One region of the Sutcliffiella horikoshii genome, then DNA from elsewhere that is predicted to be linked to it. Evidence: a T-box and tRNA genes for the amino acid it is inferred to sense, from the RefSeq annotation. Region 1 holds a T-box; the other holds one or more tRNA genes.
The links. A T-box is a leader RNA that pairs with one kind of tRNA and senses whether it is charged. The one in region 1 lies ahead of glyQ (glycine--tRNA ligase subunit alpha), so its partner is inferred to be a tRNA-Gly.
Positions count from the first base shown of each region.

Region 2: it has a tRNA-Gly gene. The T-box ahead of glyQ (glycine--tRNA ligase subunit alpha) is inferred to sense a tRNA for this amino acid. The anticodon was not compared.

Region 1 covers NZ_CP082918.1:2,882,751-2,894,574, forward strand. The annotation lists gene glyS (glycine--tRNA ligase subunit beta) at 1-837, opposite strand, end outside; gene glyQ (glycine--tRNA ligase subunit alpha) at 830-1,717, opposite strand; T-box leader at 1,984-2,161, opposite strand; gene recO (DNA repair protein RecO) at 2,202-2,978, opposite strand; gene K7887_RS14905 (YqzL family protein) at 3,090-3,230, opposite strand; gene era (GTPase Era) at 3,377-4,294, opposite strand; gene K7887_RS14915 (cytidine deaminase) at 4,287-4,685, opposite strand; gene K7887_RS14920 (diacylglycerol kinase family protein) at 4,796-5,191, opposite strand; gene ybeY (rRNA maturation RNase YbeY) at 5,166-5,639, opposite strand; gene K7887_RS14930 (HD family phosphohydrolase) at 5,636-7,849, opposite strand; gene K7887_RS14935 (PhoH family protein) at 7,928-8,893, opposite strand; gene yqfD (sporulation protein YqfD) at 8,897-10,084, opposite strand; gene yqfC (sporulation protein YqfC) at 10,100-10,384, opposite strand; gene K7887_RS14950 (hypothetical protein) at 10,950-11,567, opposite strand; gene floA (flotillin-like protein FloA) at 11,643-11,824, opposite strand, start outside.
Region 2 covers NZ_CP082918.1:94,009-105,832, reverse strand. The annotation lists rRNA gene rrf (5S ribosomal RNA) at 1-93, opposite strand, end outside; rRNA gene K7887_RS00545 (23S ribosomal RNA) at 181-3,112, opposite strand; rRNA gene K7887_RS00540 (16S ribosomal RNA) at 3,314-4,865, opposite strand; tRNA gene K7887_RS00535 (tRNA-Ala) at 4,996-5,071, opposite strand; tRNA gene K7887_RS00530 (tRNA-Pro) at 5,091-5,167, opposite strand; tRNA gene K7887_RS00525 (tRNA-Arg) at 5,172-5,248, opposite strand; tRNA gene K7887_RS00520 (tRNA-Leu) at 5,286-5,374, opposite strand; tRNA gene K7887_RS00515 (tRNA-Gly) at 5,389-5,463, opposite strand; tRNA gene K7887_RS00510 (tRNA-Leu) at 5,480-5,560, opposite strand; tRNA gene K7887_RS00505 (tRNA-Lys) at 5,569-5,644, opposite strand; tRNA gene K7887_RS00500 (tRNA-Thr) at 5,703-5,778, opposite strand; tRNA gene K7887_RS00495 (tRNA-Val) at 5,814-5,889, opposite strand; rRNA gene rrf (5S ribosomal RNA) at 5,898-6,014, opposite strand; rRNA gene K7887_RS00485 (23S ribosomal RNA) at 6,102-9,033, opposite strand; rRNA gene K7887_RS00480 (16S ribosomal RNA) at 9,235-10,786, opposite strand; gene lysS (lysine--tRNA ligase) at 11,203-11,824, opposite strand, start outside.

The DNA of each region.
Region 1 (11,824 bases):
TTTCATAGATGTAATCAGTACTTCTTCCGGCAGAGTGAGATATTCTGATTCGAACGTTCCGAACAATGCCGTTGGATATTCCACCAGGTTGTTCACTTCTTCTAGCAAGTCTTCATCCACAGGGATGTTCCAACCATTTTCTTCCCCAATTATCGACAGTTGTTTTCTGATTGCTTCTTTTCGTTCCGTTGCATTGACTATGACATAGTTAGACAGCAGCTCTTCCACATAACTGCCGGCGTCTTTTAATTCCACTTGCCCCCCAAGGAAACGGTGCCCAGTAGATACTCGGTCCGATTTTACCTTTGCAATCTCAACGGGAATAACTTCTTCACCGAATAGAGCAATCAACCATTTAATTGGTCGAACATATCTTAAATCTTCATCAGCCCAACGCATATTTTTTGGAAAATGAAGGCTTGTAGCCACAGAGGCGATAGTACTTAAAATTTCTTTCGTCTCTTTCCCTTCTACATGTTTCTTAACATGCACATATTCCACTCCGTTGATCTCTTTAAAATAGATATCTTCAACTGTCAGTCCTTGACCTCTTGTAAAGCCTTGGGCAGCCTTTGACCACTCACCGTCCGCTGACAGGGCAACCTTTTTGGCAGGTCCTTTTGCTTCTAGAGTAACATCTTCTTGTCGTTCTACAAGGCCTTCAATTAATACTGCAAGCCTTCTTGGAGTAGAGTAAGCATGAATGTCATCATAGGCCAACTGGTTTGTTTCCAGCCAAGATTTCACTTTGTCCTGAAGCTGATTCATGGAATCCGTTACAAAACGGGCTGGCATCTCTTCTAGACCGATTTCAAATAAAAAGTCTCTCTTACTCATTGGTGCTCTCCTCCTTTTTCAAAATTGGGAAACCTAGCTTTTCTCTTTCCTCATAGAAGGTTCTTGCCACTTTACGCGCTAGATTTCTTACACGACCGATATAACCAGTTCGTTCGGTAACACTTATAGCGCCGCGTGCGTCCAATTGGTTGAATGTATGGGAGCATTTTAATACATAATCATATGCCGGGTGGACGAGACCATGGTCCATCTGGCGGTGCGCTTCTTTTTCATAGATATCAAACAAAGAGAACAGCATATCCGGATCGGATGTTTCAAATGTATATTTAGAGTGTTCATATTCCGGTTGAAGGAAAATATCACGAACGGTGAATCCTTCTGTCCATTCTAGGTCAAATACATTTTCTTTGTCTTGGATGTATGATGCAAGTCGCTCAATACCATATGTGATTTCTACAGAAACCGGTTTGCATTCAATTCCACCGACCTGTTGGAAGTATGTGAATTGGGTGATTTCCATTCCGTCCAGCCAAACTTCCCAGCCAAGTCCTGCTGCCCCAAGCGTTGGAGCTTCCCAGTTATCTTCTACAAAGCGGATGTCATGTTTTAGCGGGTCTATTCCAAGTTTCTTGAGTGATTCCAAGTATAGTTCTTGGATGTTGTCTGGTGATGGTTTCATGATTACTTGAAATTGGTGATGTTGGTACAGGCGGTTTGGGTTTTCGCCGTAACGGCCGTCTACCGGTCTTCTGGATGGTTCGACGTATGCTACGTTCCATGGCTCTGGGCCGATGCTTCTTAGGAATGTATATGGGCTCATTGTTCCGGCACCTTTTTCTACGTCGTAGGCTTGCATGAGGATACAGCCTTGTTCTGACCAGTGGTTTTGCAGGGTCAGGATCATGTTTTGGATGTTCATTTTGACACCTTCCTTTTTTAGTTGTTGCTGGTGACTCCTTTCGATTTCCGTTCCAGGTGTTCGCTTTCCGCGGGACGGTGCTTGAGCCTCCTCACTTCGTTGCGGGGTCTCAACCAACCGTTATCCCCCGCAGGAGTCTCACACCTTGCACTCCAATCTACAGGGAAACTTATTCAACTTTAAAGCCACCACTAATTCTGATTTTCATTTGTTGGCTGGAGGACGAAAAGGAGAACCTCTTGTCTCTATGCCAACTGTGTTGTCAGCATAGGGACGAGAGGTTCTCCCGCGGTTCCACCCTATTTGTAAAAAGGAATAGCCTTTTTACCACTTTATCCGTATTGCTCCAGAACGCCTTCCTTATCTCTTGATTCCCTAGCTCACACCATCCTAGGTTCGCTTTAATCGAGTTGGATAAGTACTACTTTCCTTCAACGCAATCTTTATAGATGTAATTGGATAATAAATGATTTTTTTTGCAAAGTCAATCAGGTTTATCTTTTTTTTCAGGAAGATTCGCTTTTAAAGAGCCTATTTGCTTTAGAAAGCGTTTGGATTTTAACATTATCCCAGAATATGCTTCATAATATTCGTCGATAATGAATCGCAGCTCTTTTCTCGTTTCTTCTTTTAACGAAAGGTTCCCTATTCTATTCAAGTCATAGTAGTAAAATGTCCGTAGAAGCCGTAGCGTAGCAGGGGAAACTTTAATTAGATAGGGGTCTTTATGAAAGCATCTGTTGCAAAGGAAGCCGCCCTCTTTTATGGAAAAGGCAAAGCTCCCTTCTGTTGCACCGCAAGAAGCACAACGATTTAGTTCGGGTGTAATGCCGATAACATCACACATTTTCATTTCAAAAATGAATGTCAATATTTCAGCATCAAAGCCATCGTTGATATAATGCAACACCTGATAGAGCAGGTCATATAGTGCTGGATTTCGTTTTCCTTCATCTGTCGTCCTGTCCATTAATTCCACAATGAAAGAAGCATAGGCTGTCAGGAAGATATCCTCTCTGATCGATCTCATGGAGTCCATGATTTCACCTTGCTGGAGACTTCCGAGTCCCGTTCCCCTTTGGAAGACGAAGGTGGCATGGGAAAACAGCTGAGAGACAGCGGTAAATCGGCTGCTTGGCTTGTTGGCACCTCTTGCCATTACCCCTACTTTCCCCAGCTCCTTTGAGTAAATGGTAACAATCTTATTATTTTCACCATAGGCATTTGTTCGAATGACAATGCCTTCACATTTATGTAGCAAATCGTACACCGTCCATTTTTCTGGCTTTTATTAATTGTACGGTTTACAAAATAAAAAGGCAATCTACAACACTTACGTGTGTAAACTGCCTATATTATTGGTCATCTGTCATTATGAAATTGGTAAGTCACGATTAGCTAGTTCTTCTGTCTGTTCGGGTAAATCGCCATTCTCTTTCTCAAGCTCTTTGAAAAGAAGATAGGTATCAATATTACCTGTTTCTTTAAAGACCTTCCAGGTAAAATCCAACATTGTAAACTCCACCCTTTCTGTAGTAAAGACCAGCATGCCTATTCCAATTCCTATATGACTATGATGACCGTAGAAGGGTCAAAACATGTTAGATAAATTTTGTAAATTAAATGCTACGAATTGACTATTCCCGCTCGTCTTCCCGATTAGTATTCGTTCTCATTAAAACCAAAATCTCTAAGTTGCGACTGCTTGTTACGCCAATCTTTCTGGACTTTCACCCACAATTCCAAAAACACTTTGGACCCCAGTAATGCTTCAATGTCCACTCTGGCTTTTTGTCCCACTTCTTTTAAGACTTTTCCTTGTTTTCCAATGACTATCCCTTTTTGTGAATCACGCTCCACTACAACTGTAGCCTGGATATCGACCATATCCTTATTTTCGCGCTTCTTCATGGAATCAATTGTTACAGCAATGGAGTGAGGAACTTCTTCTCTTGTTAAGTGAAGCACTTTCTCCCTGATCAGCTCAGCAACAATAAAACGTTCCGGATGGTCTGTAACTTGGTCGGCCGGATAATACTGGGGACCTTCTGGTAGGAATTTCTTAATTTGATCTAGTAAAACTTCTACATTGTTACCTTGCAAAGCAGAAATCGGAACTATTTCTTTGAATGGATACAACGCTTTATAAGTTTCCATCAAGGGTAGCAGGTCATCTGGATGTACTTCGTCAATTTTATTTATTACCAAGTATACCGGGGTTGAAGTTTCCTTCAGCTTCTCAATAATAAATTCATCGCCTTTTCCTAAACCTTCTTTTGCATTGATCATAAAAAGAACTAGATCGACTTCTTTTAACGTATTTTGCGCCACCTTCATCATAAAATCGCCAAGCTTATGCTTTGGTTTATGGATGCCTGGTGTGTCGATGAAAACGATTTGTGCATCGTCTTGCGTATATACACCCTGAATTTTATTTCGAGTTGTTTGTGGTTTGTCACTCATTATCGCAATTTTTTGGCCGATTACCCTGTTCAAAAACGTTGATTTTCCAACATTCGGCCTGCCAATGATGGAGACAAACCCTGATTTATAGTTTGTAGTAGTGTTGTTATGCATCTAAATCCTCCGGTGAAAAGGCTCCAGGCAGTAGTTCTGCTACTGTCAATTCCTGAATATCACCGTGAAGGTTTGTCAGGATCACTTTCGTTTCAGGTGCACACAGCTCCGATATAACTTGACGGCAAGCTCCACAAGGTGGAACAGGTCTTTTCGTGTCAGCTACAACAGCAATTGCATCAAATTGTTTGATACCTTCTGAATACGCTTTAAATAGCGCTGTTCTTTCTGCACAGTTAGTCATACTATATGCAGCGTTTTCAATGTTGCATCCGCGATAGACCTTACCGTCTTTTCCTAATAATGCCGCGCCTACTTTAAACTTGGAGTAGGGTACATAAGCCATTTCTCTTGCTGCTTTTGCTTCTTGGATTAAAGCTTCGATGTTCACAGTTACTCTTCCTTTCTTCTGTAAGCTTCGGGTGCGCGTACTTATATTTTACCTTAATTCGCTTCTTAAATCACCCTTAAATTTTAAAAAATTTTAAATTTTCAATTTATTTATAGATAAGCCACAATATAAGGGCCAAATAAGATTACACCAATTATAACAGAGATACAAGCAAAAACTAAGGCCGCAGAAGCAGCCACATCTTTTGCCGTTTTTGCAAGAGGGTGAAACTCCTCTGTTACAAGATCCACCACATTTTCAATCGCAGTATTGATAATTTCAATGACAAACATTCCGCCAATGACGAGAAAAAGAATGAGCCACTCTACTTTTGTAATCTGAAAAAACAAGGACATGCTTATCATCACGACAGCTGTGAAAACATGGAATTTAATGTTTCTTTCCGTTCGAAGGACAAACCTTAATCCCTCAAAAGCATATAAAAAACTAGAAGTAAATGAACCTCGATATCCTTTACGATTACGATCGCGTGAGTCCATAGGCATCTAAGATTTCTTTCTGTTTATCAAACATTATTTTTTCATCTGTTTCATTTTCATGATCATAACCCAGCAGGTGCAACAGACCATGCAGAGCAAGAAAACCGAGCTCGCGTTTCACAGAATGACCATATTCTTCCGCTTGTTCTTCCGCTTTTGGAATGGAGATGATGATATCTCCAAGCATACGAGGTGCATCTTCGTCATAATGGATTTCGATTTCTCCCTCACCCATCTCCTCCATAGCGAAAGAAATGACATCTGTAGGACGGTCCTTATCACGGTATTCACGATTGATTTCCTGAATTCTTTCATTATCCACGAAGGTAACGGAGAGTTCAGCACCGGCTTGAATAGACTCTTTATCAGCAGCAAATTTCAATAAATCTTTAATATCTTCCCACTGCTCATCTGTCAGTCTTGATGTTTCATCTAACATATCGATTTCGATCATGATTCTTCTTCCTCTCCTTTCGGGTACTCAATTCTTGAATGGAAAATACCTTGTAACGTTTCACAGAAGGACTTGCCTATTTCTTCAAGTTCTTTAAAAGTTAAATCACAGTCACTGTATTGTCCATCCTGAAGACGGTCTTTAATGATAGCCTTTACAATTGTCTCAATTTTATCGGGAGTTGGGTTATTCAATGACCTTACCGCCGCTTCAATGCTGTCGGCAGTCCCTACTATCGCCGCTTCTTTAGAAGTAGCTTTTGGTCCAGGGTAGCGATATTCTTCTTCTTTAATATTTTCGTTTTGTTCTTTGGCTTTATGATAAAAGAATTTCAATAGTGTTGTACCGTGATGTTGTGCTGCAATATCAACAATCTCTTTTGGCATATTATGATCCCGGAGGATTTGAGCCCCGTCGGTTGCATGGGCAATAATAATATTTTTACTCGTCTGAGGTGGAAGTTTATCATGAGGATTCGCCCGGCCCATTTGATTCTCAATAAAATAATGCGGCCTTTTTGTTTTGCCTATATCATGATAATAAGATGCAACCCTTGCAAGCAATCCATTCGCACCGACTGCCTCACAAGCTGATTCTGATAAATTGGCCACCATTACACTATGGTGATAAGTCCCTGGTGTCTCCATTAAGATCTTCCTCAGCAATGGATGATTCGGATTGGACAGCTCAAGCAACTTCATCGTTGAGAGCATTCCAAAGCCCACCTCAAAGAATGGAAGAATCCCAATAGTCAGAACCGCTGAAACAACGCCAGACCCGACTGCCATTGTACCATTGATACCAAGGTCCAATAATTCATTCATTCCAGTGAGGTCCCTGTTGGTCAATAGTACTAACGCAATGACCGTCACCACATTAATAAAGGATACAAACAGGCCTGTCTGAAGGATGGTAAGTCGTCTGTTATGCTGGTTCAAAAATAATACCGATGCTACTGCTGAAATAATCAAGTATGACCCTACTGTATAGTTCATAGTCCCTGGAACCATATTAAAAATAAAACTTCCACAAATCCCAAATATGATACTTGAAAAGATGGCAATTCGATCGTTAATCAGCATTTTTATAAGCATGGCACCCATCGCAACCGGTGCAATATAGCCGATTTCCGTCGTATTCAAAGTTTGAAAGAAACTAAAGATTTTCAATAAGATTAATGTAATAGAAAAGATTAATAAATACATCGTCAAATACGTATTTTTGCTGTGGATCGTTGTATCGATGTTTTTAAATAAGTAAACCAGAGCAAAGATCATCAACCCAATGATGATAATTAAACCCGCATACGGTGCAAGATTGTCTGATTGATTGACAAATCCTGCTACAGTAAGAAGCCTATAAATTTCTCGGTCAATAAATTGGCCGGCCTTTACAAGTGTATCCCCCTGTGATACCCGTACAGGTTCAACCGCATCGATTGCCTGCTGCCTCTTTTCCTGTGTTTGAGCGGAATCATAAATAACATTTGGGATAACAGAAATACTCGAAATATTAATGATAACACTTGGAACATTTCCTGATTGTGAAAGCTCTGTTCTTGCAAGGTTCTTTGCTTCACTCGCATCTTCGACTGTATGTATATCCCGAGACATCGCATTATTAATTGCCGTGACTGATGCATTTTTATACCTAGTGAGGTCTGCTTCCTTTGAACCAAGTAAGAATAGCAGATTTTCATCTTTCAGTTCATCTTCCCAACGGTCTGGAACTTGTCCTTCAAGCGCTTCTTCTAGGAGCTTCAACTTTTCCGCATCTGTAAGCATTATAGGCTCAGGGTCTTCTTGTGACTCCGCGGAGTCCCCTTCTTCCTCAGCGGGAGGCGAAGTTTCCGGAACCTTTTCAAGTTCCGCTATTTTATTTTTAGTTTCAATCAGCACTTCAAAGAAGTTTTCGACCCTTGCAATTTGCTGATATGCTTTATCCTTGTCCCTGATAAATTGATCGGGCACTTTATCTGCCGCTTCTTTTCTGAGCAGTTCCGTGGCTTCTCTATCTTCAAAGCTATGAGGTGCCACAATTGTTTTTTCCGCATTGCTGAATAGTTGTACATTTATCTTCTCGGGCTTCACATTACTGAACATAATGCCAAACATGATAAGTCCCAACAGTACATAAATAATGACATGGTAAAACTTAAAGGCCTTCAAGTGTTGAAAAGAAATTTTCCAGGATTTCGATTTCTTTTTCACTGTTAATTGGCTCCCTCCTTAAACGACATCCCCAAAAATAAAATCCTCTACAAGTGAAAGAGCCCCATTTAAGGGGCCTTATTTTGATTCTAACTTTTCGTAGGCATCGATAATTCTCGCTACCAATGGATGACGGACTACATCTGATTGTTCGAGTTCGATAAATTGGATGCCTGATGTATTTTTCAAGATATCCCGCACCACTGCCAGGCCTGACTTCATCCCTTTTGGCAAATCCACTTGGGAGATGTCACCTGTAATGACCATTTTCGACCCGAAACCAAGCCTTGTCAGGAACATCTTCATCTGGGCGGCAGTAGTATTCTGCGCTTCATCCAAAATGACGAATGCATCGTCCAATGTACGGCCCCTCATATATGCCAAGGGAGCAATTTCAATGGTCCCTCTTTCAATTAACCGTTGGGTATGTTCAGAACCAAATACATCGTGCAGTGCATCATACAATGGGCGTAAATATGGGTCCACTTTCTCTTTCAAATCTCCCGGAAGAAAACCCAAGCTCTCCCCGGCTTCTACAGCAGGACGAGTAAGGATTATCCGTTTCACCTGACCATTTTTTAAAGCGGTAACGGCCATAACCACGGCTAAATATGTTTTCCCCGTTCCTGCAGGACCAATCCCGAAAACAAGATCTTTTTTCCGTATTGCAGAAACATACTGTCTTTGCCCTAATGTCTTAACTCGAATGGATTTACCTTTTACGTTCTTTGTTAACTCTTCATCATATAATTCTTGGAAAGAGTGCATCTTGTCTTCTTTAGCAAGTTGTATGGCATAGATGACGTCTCTCTCACTTATTGTGATGCCTTTTCGAATGACTTCCAGTAAATTCTGAATGACGCTATCCACCATTTCCACCTGTTTGACGTCACCGGATACGTTGACCGTTTCGCCGCGAGTCACAATGGATACATTCAATTCTTCTTCAATTCTCTTCAGGTTGACATCTTGGTTCCCGAAAAGAGCAATTGCTTCATTTGGATTATTTAGTTGTTGATTCATCATCACTAGTTCTTCTGACATTCATTAGTCTCCTTGAATAATTGGTTCGATTTTTACAATATTTTCAATGACTTGGTAATGTATATCTACACTTACTTTACCATTCTCCTTATGAGTGCGCAAAACTTTTTCACCTTTTATCTCTGCATCTTCACCCAGATTGGAAAGTACCTGATCTCTACCGATCTCCAAAGCCTGCTCGATGACTTCTTCGTCATCGTAAATCCGCTCCACAATTTCTTGTTCATGTACGGTTTTTCCAACATAGGATATAGGCAATTTCCATTTCCAGAAATAAAATGGCCGCTCCGCTTCATATTCCTCCTGCCGTTCGAACTCCTCTTGGAAGAAACCCCAAACCGGAATCTTCACGCTACCCACTTTCATATAGTGCTTATTGTTAGCTTCTCCGGTCAAGACCGGGAGAGTGGTCTTAATAGGTACATCCACACTAGTAAGATACCATGTTTCCCCAAGTACCTCTCCTATGGCTGCTATCGATCGTTTGTTGTCTTCTCTGCCGATTAACCCTGAAACAAGTACTTGTCCTTTATCAACATAGTCATTTACCTGAACGAGTGGTTGTCCTTTTTCCACATAAATTTTTGCAACCATTGCCTTTTTCTTTGCCACCAAGCTTCTTGGGCTTAATGATTCCAACTTTTCAGGTTCATTCTTTTCTACAACTTCAAAATGGTAGGATGTCCCATTTAAAACAACACCAATCCAAGTAATTTCACTTATTGTGTCCGTTAAATAGCGTTGAATACTTTCCACATCTTGAATGAAAAATTGAAACTTTCCTTTTTTGACACCAAGCTTGTCTAATTCTTGCATAATCTTATGCTCTGTAGCTGGCTCTGCACCTTTAATTTCAATACTCCAGACCATATTAGATAATAGAAAAACGGTAAGGAAAGCCGCGATAATCCCAACGATCAATCCACTGTTTTTTAGTGAATATTGAGTCAAAAAAGGCAATCCTTTTCTCGTAAGAAAACGAAATTTGCAATCCTGCTTCTTTATCAATTGCCTTAGTCTACGGACATCCTTTAAAAGCACATGACATGTATAAGCTTCTTCTCCCATTTTCTTCACTTGCCATACCTGTATGCCGTTTCTTGTGCAGTCATTGAGAAATCTCTCCACACCATTACCATGAATAATAATTTTTACGGTACCAGAAAAAAAGTTCATCCATTGATTTTTCATGCGTATCCTCCTAATTTATTCTTCCAGATACATCACTTGACTTATTTTCCCTTCAAGTAAAATTTCTTCTGGCAGGATGGTCCTGATTACAAAGGAATCTCCTTTAACAAGTAATTGACCCTGCTTTAAAAGCAAGCGAATTTCCTTATCGCTAAACGTTAATAAACCTCGGTGATTTTCAATATATATATGTATTTGTCCAATCATTGTAATTCTCGGCAGATCCATCATGACATCTGCGGGTAATTCCATATTGTTGGTGATCCAATTATTCATGCGGGAACGAAACTTCTTGAGCATGGAAAAACCCCCTTTCCTTTCATATGTATGAAGAAGGAAGAGGGTTTAACACAGAATTTTTCAGGGGCGAGAGGGTGAGGAGATAATAAGAATAACCCGGTAAAACCATCCGGTCCTTTTTGACTTAAAACATTTGTTATTGGTTAATAGCCGCTGTTCCTTTCCGCAAATGGCTTCGCTTTCCGTGGGGCGACCTTGAGCCTCCTCGCTTCGCTGCGGGGTCTCAACATTGCCGCTACTCCCCCACAGGAGTCTCCGCCATTTGCTCCAATCCACAGCTGAAAAACAAGAATTCTTAACGTTAATGCTTTATCAGTTAACCCAGTTAGATGCCATTACACAAACCCTTTAGTGAATGAAGTCACCTTGTTGATTGGAGTGGAAGGCGCGTAGACGCCCGCGGGAGGAAGGGACAGGTGAGACCCCGGAGGCGCAAGCCGAGGAGGCTCACGGACCGCCCGCAGGCAAGCGAAGCGTCTGGAACGGAAATCGACTGTACTTTCTGCTTTCTTAATATAAAAAATCCCTGCACAAAGTATCCTTTATGCAGGGATTATCAAATCGCTTATTTTCTTTTTGAAAAATGTTCTGTATAAACAGGACGATGTGGGTTCCTTGAGCGAGGTTGGCCCAGAATTTCTGACCACATGACCCCTTCCACCACTCTGTTTGGCTTTATGCGGTGACGGGAAGAAACAACTTTCCCTTCTGAAAGTTGAAGTTCCTGTTTTAGAATCGGACTGTCCTTGGAAATTTCTTGTCCTTTTATAGACAGTTCCTTTACTTCATCTTTCATTTGCTTCTGAATCGTGGTAACTTGTTCTTTATTTTGCTCCACTTTTTCGAGATATGGGTTCACTTTTTCCCGGACTTTTTGCTCCAGTTCTTCAAGCTTCCCTTCTCCAAAGATGTCTATATCCCAATCGAAACGAGGCTTATCTTCCCGCTTAGGGGCTGGAGCGCTCTCTCTCCGATAATCTTCATAATCTTCTTGCCTTTGGGATGCCTGTGTGACAGTTTGCTGGCGTTGGCGTTGTTTTTGCCTTTGTTGTTGCTGCTGTTTTTGCTGCTGTTTTTGCTGCTGTTCTTCTTTTTTGTCCCCTTTAAAAAGGGTGGAGAAGATACCAAGCAGCACAAAAATTAGCCAAGGCGCCTGCTGAAGGATATCAAAAATCCATTCCATTTGCACATCATCCTCCCTTCCTTAAAAGGAGTTGCAGGAAAAGAGCTAATTCTTTTCCTGCTTATTCTTTCTTGCTTACTTTTCACCGTCTTCTGGGCTATCTGTCAGTTTGCCGATAGAATCTCTCATATCCGTATCAGCTGTAATGTTCTTGATATTCATATAGTCCATTACTCCGATGTTGCCAGAACGTAATGCTTCTGCCATCGCAAGTGGTACTTCTGCTTCTGCTTCCACAACTTTTGCACGCATTTCTT
Region 2 (11,824 bases), 1.5 Mb from region 1:
GGGGGAGATCCCCCAACTACCATCGGCGCTGAAGAGCTTAACTTCCGTGTTCGGTATGGGAACGGGTGTGGCCTCTTCGCCATCATTACCAGACATATTCAGTTGAAGGTTGATCCTTCAAAACTAGATAATGTGTTCTTATCAAGATATTCATATCGTTCACTTATTTCGATACTTATTTGGGTTAAGTCCTCGATCGATTAGTATTCGTCAGCTGCACGTGTCGCCACGCTTCCACCTCGAACCTATCTACCTGATCATCTTTCAGGGATCTTACTTACCGAAGTAAAAGGAAATCTCATCTTGAGGGGGGCTTCATGCTTAGATGCTTTCAGCACTTATCCCGTCCGCACGTAGCTACCCAGCTATGCCTTTGGCAAGACAACTGGTACACCAGCGGTGCGTCCATCCCGGTCCTCTCGTACTAAGGACAGCTCCTCTCAAATTTCCTGCGCCCACGACGGATAGGGACCGAACTGTCTCACGACGTTCTGAACCCAGCTCGCGTACCGCTTTAATGGGCGAACAGCCCAACCCTTGGGACCGACTACAGCCCCAGGATGCGATGAGCCGACATCGAGGTGCCAAACCTCCCCGTCGATGTGGACTCTTGGGGGAGATAAGCCTGTTATCCCCGGGGTAGCTTTTATCCGTTGAGCGATGGCCCTTCCATGCGGAACCACCGGATCACTAAGCCCGACTTTCGTCCCTGCTCGACTTGTAGGTCTCGCAGTCAAGCTCCCTTGTGCCTTTACACTCTGCGAATGATTTCCAACCATTCTGAGGGAACCTTTGGGCGCCTCCGTTACTCTTTAGGAGGCGACCGCCCCAGTCAAACTGCCCACCTGACACTGTCTCCCAGCCCGATAAGGGCTGCGGGTTAGAATTTCAATACAGCCAGGGTAGTATCCCACCGACGCCTCCACCGAAGCTAGCGCTCCGGCTTCTCAGGCTCCTACCTATCCTGTACAAGCTGTACCAAAATTCAATATCAGGCTACAGTAAAGCTCCACGGGGTCTTTCCGTCCTGTCGCGGGTAACCTGCATCTTCACAGGTACTATAATTTCACCGAGTCTCTGGTTGAGACAGTGCCCAGATCGTTACGCCTTTCGTGCGGGTCGGAACTTACCCGACAAGGAATTTCGCTACCTTAGGACCGTTATAGTTACGGCCGCCGTTTACTGGGGCTTCGGTTCAAAGCTTCGCTTGCGCTAACCTCTCCCCTTAACCTTCCAGCACCGGGCAGGCGTCAGCCCCTATACTTCGCCTTACGGCTTCGCAGAGACCTGTGTTTTTGCTAAACAGTCGCCTGGGCCTATTCACTGCGGCTCTCTCGGGCTTTAACACCCTAACAGAGCACCCCTTCTCCCGAAGTTACGGGGTCATTTTGCCGAGTTCCTTAACCAGAGTTCTCTCGCTCACCTTAGGATTCTCTCCTCGCCTACCTGTGTCGGTTTGCGGTACGGGCACCATACTCCTCGCTAGAGGCTTTTCTTGGCAGTGTGAAATCAGGAACTTCGGTACTATATTTCCCTCGCTATCACAGCTCAGCCTTAATGAGAAGCGGATTTGCCTACTTCTCAGCCTTACTGCTTAGACGCGCATATCCAACAGCGCGCTTACCCTATCCTTCTGCGTCCCCCCATTGCTCAAACGGAGTGGAGGTGGTACAGGAATATCAACCTGTTATCCATCGCCTACGCCTTTCGGCCTCGGCTTAGGTCCCGACTAACCCTGAGCGGACGAGCCTTCCTCAGGAAACCTTAGGCATTCGGTGGAAGGGATTCTCACCCTTCTTTCGCTACTCATACCGGCATTCTCACTTCTAAGCGCTCCACCAGTCCTTACGGTCTAGCTTCAACGCCCTTAGAACGCTCTCCTACCACTGTTCGTAAGAACAGTCCGCAGCTTCGGTGATACGTTTAGCCCCGGTACATTTTCGGCGCAGAGTCACTCGACCAGTGAGCTATTACGCACTCTTTAAATGGTGGCTGCTTCTAAGCCAACATCCTGGTTGTCTAAGCAACTCCACATCCTTTTCCACTTAACGTATACTTGGGGACCTTAGCTGGCGGTCTGGGCTGTTTCCCTCTTGACTACGGATCTTATCACTCGCAGTCTGACTCCCATGGATAAGTCTTTGGCATTCGGAGTTTGACTGAATTCGGTAATCCGATGAGGACCCCTAGTCCAATCAGTGCTCTACCTCCAAGACTCTAACACATGAGGCTAGCCCTAAAGCTATTTCGGAGAGAACCAGCTATCTCCAGGTTCGATTGGCATTTCACCCCTACCCACACCTCATCCGCTCACTTTTCAACGTGAGTCGGTTCGGGCCTCCATTCAGTGTTACCTGAACTTCACCCTGGACATGGGTAGATCACCTGGTTTCGGGTCTACGACCACGTACTCATGCGCCCTATTCAGACTCGCTTTCGCTACGGCTCCGTCTCATCGACTTAACCTTGCACGTAATCGTAACTCGCCGGTTCATTCTACAAAAGGCACGCTATCACCCATTAACGGGCTCTAACTACTTGTAGGCACACGGTTTCAGGATCTATTTCACTCCCCTTCCGGGGTGCTTTTCACCTTTCCCTCACGGTACTGGTTCACTATCGGTCACTAGGGAGTATTTAGCCTTGGGAGATGGTCCTCCCTGCTTCCGACGGGATTTCTCGTGTCCCGCCGTACTCAGGATCCACTCAGGAGGGAACGAAGTTTCAACTACAGGGTTTTTACCTTCTATGACGGACCTTTCCAGATCGCTTCATTTACCCCGTTCCTTTGTAACTCCATGTTGAGTGTCCTACAACCCCAAGAGGCAAGCCTCTTGGTTTGGGCTAATTCCGTTTCGCTCGCCGCTACTCAGGAAATCGCGTTTGCTTTCTCTTCCTCCGGGTACTAAGATGTTTCAGTTCCCCGGGTCTGCCTTCCATACCCTATGTATTCAGATAAGGATACTGCTCCATTACGAGCAGTGGGTTTCCCCATTCGGAAATCTCCGGATCAAAGCTTACTTACAGCTCCCCGAAGCATATCGGTGTTAGTCCCGTCCTTCATCGGCTCCTAGTGCCAAGGCATCCACCGTGCGCCCTTAATAACTTAACCGTTGACCAATATGGTCATGTGTCGATATCAGCGATGATATCTATAAAGAAAATTACTAAGATGAACGATATTTTGTGAATATCTTGATATTAGTTACATTATCTAGTTTTCAAGGAACAACTTCGATAAATCCGAAGATTTATCTAAAATGAGAGAATGCTCTCTCAAAACTAAACAAAACAACAAGCGTACATTCCTTAGAAAGGAGGTGATCCAGCCGCACCTTCCGATACGGCTACCTTGTTACGACTTCACCCCAATCATCTGTCCCACCTTAGGCGGCTGGCTCCAAAAGGTTACCCCACCGACTTCGGGTGTTACAAACTCTCGTGGTGTGACGGGCGGTGTGTACAAGGCCCGGGAACGTATTCACCGCGGCATGCTGATCCGCGATTACTAGCGATTCCGGCTTCATGCAGGCGAGTTGCAGCCTGCAATCCGAACTGAGAACGGTTTTATGGGATTGGCTCGACCTCGCGGTTTTGCTGCCCTTTGTACCGTCCATTGTAGCACGTGTGTAGCCCAGGTCATAAGGGGCATGATGATTTGACGTCATCCCCACCTTCCTCCGGTTTGTCACCGGCAGTCACCTTAGAGTGCCCAACTGAATGCTGGCAACTAAGATCAAGGGTTGCGCTCGTTGCGGGACTTAACCCAACATCTCACGACACGAGCTGACGACAACCATGCACCACCTGTCACTCTGTCCCCCGAAGGGGAACGTCCTATCTCTAGGAGTGTCAGAGGATGTCAAGACCTGGTAAGGTTCTTCGCGTTGCTTCGAATTAAACCACATGCTCCACCGCTTGTGCGGGCCCCCGTCAATTCCTTTGAGTTTCAGTCTTGCGACCGTACTCCCCAGGCGGAGTGCTTAATGCGTTAGCTGCAGCACTAAAGGGCGGAAACCCTCTAACACTTAGCACTCATCGTTTACGGCGTGGACTACCAGGGTATCTAATCCTGTTTGCTCCCCACGCTTTCGCGCCTCAGTGTCAGTTACAGACCAGAAAGTCGCCTTCGCCACTGGTGTTCCTCCAAATCTCTACGCATTTCACCGCTACACTTGGAATTCCACTTTCCTCTTCTGCACTCAAGTCCCCCAGTTTCCAATGACCCTCCACGGTTGAGCCGTGGGCTTTCACATCAGACTTAAAGGACCACCTGCGCGCGCTTTACGCCCAATAATTCCGGACAACGCTTGCCACCTACGTATTACCGCGGCTGCTGGCACGTAGTTAGCCGTGGCTTTCTGGTTAGGTACCGTCAAGGTGCGAGCAGTTACTCTCGCACTTGTTCTTCCCTAACAACAGAGCTTTACGACCCGAAGGCCTTCATCGCTCACGCGGCGTTGCTCCATCAGACTTTCGTCCATTGTGGAAGATTCCCTACTGCTGCCTCCCGTAGGAGTCTGGGCCGTGTCTCAGTCCCAGTGTGGCCGATCACCCTCTCAGGTCGGCTACGCATCGTTGCCTTGGTGAGCCGTTACCTCACCAACTAGCTAATGCGCCGCGGGCCCATCTGCAAGTGATAGCCGAAACCATCTTTCAATAAAGAACCAGGAGGTTCCTTATATTATCCGGTATTAGCTCCGGTTTCCCGAAGTTATCCCAGTCTTACAGGCAGGTTGCCCACGTGTTACTCACCCGTCCGCCGCTGACCTTTCAAAAGCAAGCTTTTAAAAGGTCCGCTCGACTTGCATGTATTAGGCACGCCGCCAGCGTTCGTCCTGAGCCAGGATCAAACTCTCCAATAAAGAGTCTGAGCTTTTGCTCAAAATTTGCTAGCTTGTGTTACTTAAATCATTTTATCGTGTTCCGTAGAACCGACGTTATGACGCTGTTGTTTTGTTTAGTTTTCAAAGATCATTAAATCAAAAGTTCTGTTGGTGGAGCCTAGCGGGATCGAACCGCTGACCTCCTGCGTGCAAAGCAGGCGCTCTCCCAGCTGAGCTAAGGCCCCATAATATAAAAGTTTCTACTGGTCGGGAAGACAGGATTTGAACCTGCGACCCCTTGGTCCCAAACCAAGTGCTCTACCAAGCTGAGCTACTCCCCGATAATGGCGCGCCCGAGAGGACTCGAACCCCTAACCTTTTGATCCGTAGTCAAACGCTCTATCCAATTGAGCTACGGGCGCATATAGATGAAAGTTATTTTACTACTGTAAAAAACTCTGGTGCCGAGGACCGGAATCGAACCGGTACGGTAGTCACCTACCGCAGGATTTTAAGTCCTGTGCGTCTGCCAGTTCCGCCACCCCGGCAAGGGCAAATCTGTTGGAGCGGAAGACGGGATTCGAACCCGCGACCCCCACCTTGGCAAGGTGGTGTTCTACCACTGAACTACTTCCGCTAATATAAAATTACAATGCGGGTGAAGGGACTCGAACCCCCACGTCAAAGACACTAGATCCTAAGTCTAGCGCGTCTGCCAATTCCGCCACACCCGCAAAATAAATGGTGTGCCATGAAGGACTCGAACCTTCGACCCTCTGATTAAAAGTCAGATGCTCTACCGACTGAGCTAATGGCACGTAATAAAAGTGATATTATGCAATTTAGTTGACCATAACTTCGTTATGTCAAGAAAGATGGTGCCGGCGATAGGAGTCGAACCCACGACCTACTGATTACAAGTCAGTTGCTCTACCAACTGAGCTACACCGGCATAAGATTAATTTTCATTATATGAAAAAATCTAAATGGTGGAGGATGACGGGATCGAACCGCCGACCCTCTGCTTGTAAGGCAGATGCTCTCCCAGCTGAGCTAATCCTCCATATAAATGCCTGGCAACGTCCTACTCTCACAGGGGGAGATCCCCCAACTACCATCGGCGCTGAAGAGCTTAACTTCCGTGTTCGGTATGGGAACGGGTGTGGCCTCTTCGCCATCATTACCAGACATATTCAGTTGAAGGTTGATCCTTCAAAACTAGATAATGTGTTCTTATCAAGATATTCATATCGTTCACTTATTTCGATACTTATTTGGGTTAAGTCCTCGATCGATTAGTATTCGTCAGCTGCACGTGTCGCCACGCTTCCACCTCGAACCTATCTACCTGATCATCTTTCAGGGATCTTACTTACCGAAGTAAAAGGAAATCTCATCTTGAGGGGGGCTTCATGCTTAGATGCTTTCAGCACTTATCCCGTCCGCACGTAGCTACCCAGCTATGCCTTTGGCAAGACAACTGGTACACCAGCGGTGCGTCCATCCCGGTCCTCTCGTACTAAGGACAGCTCCTCTCAAATTTCCTGCGCCCACGACGGATAGGGACCGAACTGTCTCACGACGTTCTGAACCCAGCTCGCGTACCGCTTTAATGGGCGAACAGCCCAACCCTTGGGACCGACTACAGCCCCAGGATGCGATGAGCCGACATCGAGGTGCCAAACCTCCCCGTCGATGTGGACTCTTGGGGGAGATAAGCCTGTTATCCCCGGGGTAGCTTTTATCCGTTGAGCGATGGCCCTTCCATGCGGAACCACCGGATCACTAAGCCCGACTTTCGTCCCTGCTCGACTTGTAGGTCTCGCAGTCAAGCTCCCTTGTGCCTTTACACTCTGCGAATGATTTCCAACCATTCTGAGGGAACCTTTGGGCGCCTCCGTTACTCTTTAGGAGGCGACCGCCCCAGTCAAACTGCCCACCTGACACTGTCTCCCAGCCCGATAAGGGCTGCGGGTTAGAATTTCAATACAGCCAGGGTAGTATCCCACCGACGCCTCCACCGAAGCTAGCGCTCCGGCTTCTCAGGCTCCTACCTATCCTGTACAAGCTGTACCAAAATTCAATATCAGGCTACAGTAAAGCTCCACGGGGTCTTTCCGTCCTGTCGCGGGTAACCTGCATCTTCACAGGTACTATAATTTCACCGAGTCTCTGGTTGAGACAGTGCCCAGATCGTTACGCCTTTCGTGCGGGTCGGAACTTACCCGACAAGGAATTTCGCTACCTTAGGACCGTTATAGTTACGGCCGCCGTTTACTGGGGCTTCGGTTCAAAGCTTCGCTTGCGCTAACCTCTCCCCTTAACCTTCCAGCACCGGGCAGGCGTCAGCCCCTATACTTCGCCTTACGGCTTCGCAGAGACCTGTGTTTTTGCTAAACAGTCGCCTGGGCCTATTCACTGCGGCTCTCTCGGGCTTTAACACCCTAACAGAGCACCCCTTCTCCCGAAGTTACGGGGTCATTTTGCCGAGTTCCTTAACCAGAGTTCTCTCGCTCACCTTAGGATTCTCTCCTCGCCTACCTGTGTCGGTTTGCGGTACGGGCACCATACTCCTCGCTAGAGGCTTTTCTTGGCAGTGTGAAATCAGGAACTTCGGTACTATATTTCCCTCGCTATCACAGCTCAGCCTTAATGAGAAGCGGATTTGCCTACTTCTCAGCCTTACTGCTTAGACGCGCATATCCAACAGCGCGCTTACCCTATCCTTCTGCGTCCCCCCATTGCTCAAACGGAGTGGAGGTGGTACAGGAATATCAACCTGTTATCCATCGCCTACGCCTTTCGGCCTCGGCTTAGGTCCCGACTAACCCTGAGCGGACGAGCCTTCCTCAGGAAACCTTAGGCATTCGGTGGAAGGGATTCTCACCCTTCTTTCGCTACTCATACCGGCATTCTCACTTCTAAGCGCTCCACCAGTCCTTACGGTCTAGCTTCAACGCCCTTAGAACGCTCTCCTACCACTGTTCGTAAGAACAGTCCGCAGCTTCGGTGATACGTTTAGCCCCGGTACATTTTCGGCGCAGAGTCACTCGACCAGTGAGCTATTACGCACTCTTTAAATGGTGGCTGCTTCTAAGCCAACATCCTGGTTGTCTAAGCAACTCCACATCCTTTTCCACTTAACGTATACTTGGGGACCTTAGCTGGCGGTCTGGGCTGTTTCCCTCTTGACTACGGATCTTATCACTCGCAGTCTGACTCCCATGGATAAGTCTTTGGCATTCGGAGTTTGACTGAATTCGGTAATCCGATGAGGACCCCTAGTCCAATCAGTGCTCTACCTCCAAGACTCTAACACATGAGGCTAGCCCTAAAGCTATTTCGGAGAGAACCAGCTATCTCCAGGTTCGATTGGCATTTCACCCCTACCCACACCTCATCCGCTCACTTTTCAACGTGAGTCGGTTCGGGCCTCCATTCAGTGTTACCTGAACTTCACCCTGGACATGGGTAGATCACCTGGTTTCGGGTCTACGACCACGTACTCATGCGCCCTATTCAGACTCGCTTTCGCTACGGCTCCGTCTCATCGACTTAACCTTGCACGTAATCGTAACTCGCCGGTTCATTCTACAAAAGGCACGCTATCACCCATTAACGGGCTCTAACTACTTGTAGGCACACGGTTTCAGGATCTATTTCACTCCCCTTCCGGGGTGCTTTTCACCTTTCCCTCACGGTACTGGTTCACTATCGGTCACTAGGGAGTATTTAGCCTTGGGAGATGGTCCTCCCTGCTTCCGACGGGATTTCTCGTGTCCCGCCGTACTCAGGATCCACTCAGGAGGGAACGAAGTTTCAACTACAGGGTTTTTACCTTCTATGACGGACCTTTCCAGATCGCTTCATTTACCCCGTTCCTTTGTAACTCCATGTTGAGTGTCCTACAACCCCAAGAGGCAAGCCTCTTGGTTTGGGCTAATTCCGTTTCGCTCGCCGCTACTCAGGAAATCGCGTTTGCTTTCTCTTCCTCCGGGTACTAAGATGTTTCAGTTCCCCGGGTCTGCCTTCCATACCCTATGTATTCAGATAAGGATACTGCTCCATTACGAGCAGTGGGTTTCCCCATTCGGAAATCTCCGGATCAAAGCTTACTTACAGCTCCCCGAAGCATATCGGTGTTAGTCCCGTCCTTCATCGGCTCCTAGTGCCAAGGCATCCACCGTGCGCCCTTAATAACTTAACCGTTGACCAATATGGTCATGTGTCGATATCAGCGATGATATCTATAAAGAAAATTACTAAGATGAACGATATTTTGTGAATATCTTGATATTAGTTACATTATCTAGTTTTCAAGGAACAACTTCGATAAATCCGAAGATTTATCTAAAATGAGAGAATGCTCTCTCAAAACTAAACAAAACAACAAGCGTACATTCCTTAGAAAGGAGGTGATCCAGCCGCACCTTCCGATACGGCTACCTTGTTACGACTTCACCCCAATCATCTGTCCCACCTTAGGCGGCTGGCTCCAAAAGGTTACCCCACCGACTTCGGGTGTTACAAACTCTCGTGGTGTGACGGGCGGTGTGTACAAGGCCCGGGAACGTATTCACCGCGGCATGCTGATCCGCGATTACTAGCGATTCCGGCTTCATGCAGGCGAGTTGCAGCCTGCAATCCGAACTGAGAACGGTTTTATGGGATTGGCTCGACCTCGCGGTTTTGCTGCCCTTTGTACCGTCCATTGTAGCACGTGTGTAGCCCAGGTCATAAGGGGCATGATGATTTGACGTCATCCCCACCTTCCTCCGGTTTGTCACCGGCAGTCACCTTAGAGTGCCCAACTGAATGCTGGCAACTAAGATCAAGGGTTGCGCTCGTTGCGGGACTTAACCCAACATCTCACGACACGAGCTGACGACAACCATGCACCACCTGTCACTCTGTCCCCCGAAGGGGAACGTCCTATCTCTAGGAGTGTCAGAGGATGTCAAGACCTGGTAAGGTTCTTCGCGTTGCTTCGAATTAAACCACATGCTCCACCGCTTGTGCGGGCCCCCGTCAATTCCTTTGAGTTTCAGTCTTGCGACCGTACTCCCCAGGCGGAGTGCTTAATGCGTTAGCTGCAGCACTAAAGGGCGGAAACCCTCTAACACTTAGCACTCATCGTTTACGGCGTGGACTACCAGGGTATCTAATCCTGTTTGCTCCCCACGCTTTCGCGCCTCAGTGTCAGTTACAGACCAGAAAGTCGCCTTCGCCACTGGTGTTCCTCCAAATCTCTACGCATTTCACCGCTACACTTGGAATTCCACTTTCCTCTTCTGCACTCAAGTCCCCCAGTTTCCAATGACCCTCCACGGTTGAGCCGTGGGCTTTCACATCAGACTTAAAGGACCACCTGCGCGCGCTTTACGCCCAATAATTCCGGACAACGCTTGCCACCTACGTATTACCGCGGCTGCTGGCACGTAGTTAGCCGTGGCTTTCTGGTTAGGTACCGTCAAGGTGCGAGCAGTTACTCTCGCACTTGTTCTTCCCTAACAACAGAGCTTTACGACCCGAAGGCCTTCATCGCTCACGCGGCGTTGCTCCATCAGACTTTCGTCCATTGTGGAAGATTCCCTACTGCTGCCTCCCGTAGGAGTCTGGGCCGTGTCTCAGTCCCAGTGTGGCCGATCACCCTCTCAGGTCGGCTACGCATCGTTGCCTTGGTGAGCCGTTACCTCACCAACTAGCTAATGCGCCGCGGGCCCATCTGCAAGTGATAGCCGAAACCATCTTTCAATAAAGAACCAGGAGGTTCCTTATATTATCCGGTATTAGCTCCGGTTTCCCGAAGTTATCCCAGTCTTACAGGCAGGTTGCCCACGTGTTACTCACCCGTCCGCCGCTGACCTTTCAAAAGCAAGCTTTTAAAAGGTCCGCTCGACTTGCATGTATTAGGCACGCCGCCAGCGTTCGTCCTGAGCCAGGATCAAACTCTCCAATAAAGAGTCTGAGCTTTTGCTCAAAATTTGCTAGCTTGTGTTACTTAAATCATTTTATCGTGTTCCGTAGAACCGACGTTATGACGCTGTTGTTTTGTTTAGTTTTCAAAGATCATTTACTCTGTCGTCTCTCTCAAGGCGACTTTATTATCTTACCAAATCAATTGGTTTGTGTCAACAACTTTTTTCATTTCTTTTTTTCGGAAGAAACGATGTCGTTTGTGACAACGAATATTAATATACCATCGCTAGAATACAAAGGCAATAGGTTTTTTCGATTATTTTCGTTAAATGGTAATGTTGTAATAGTCTCATTATTCAGTGCGTGTTTCCACCTTAATTAAATGGCCACCATTAATCGTCAAGCCTTAACAAAAACGCCGCGCTGCTTATTCGCAGCGCGGCGTTACTATATAGAATTAACGGTGTCTCATTTGCGGGAATAACAATACATCTCTAATAGAAGGAGAGTTTGTCAATAACATAACAAGACGGTCGATTCCGATTCCAAGTCCACCTGTTGGCGGCATACCGTACTCAAGTGCCTCGATGAAGTCGTGATCCATTTCGTGTGCTTCGTCATTACCTTGCTCTTTTTCTTTAAGCTGCGCTTCGAAACGCTCTTTTTGATCGATTGGATCGTTAAGCTCTGTGAAGGCATTTGCATGCTCACGGCCAACGATGAACAATTCAAAACGATCTGTGAAACGCGGGTCTTCTGCATTCTTCTTAGCTAGTGGAGAGATTTCCACTGGGTGTCCATAGATGAATGTAGGTTGAATAAGCGTCTCTTCTACTTTTTGCTCAAAGAATTCGTTCAAGATATGACCGAACTGCATATGTTCTGTAATTTGAATGCCATGTTCTTTTGCAAGAGCACGCGCTTCCTCATCAGTCATCTGCTGCCAGAAGTCTACGCCTGTTGCTTCCTTAACTGCGTCTACCATGTGCAGTCGCTTCCACTCAGGTGTCAGATCAATTTCGCTGTCGGCATACTGAACCTTCGTGCTGCCTAAGACTTCCTTGGCAATGTGAGCTACA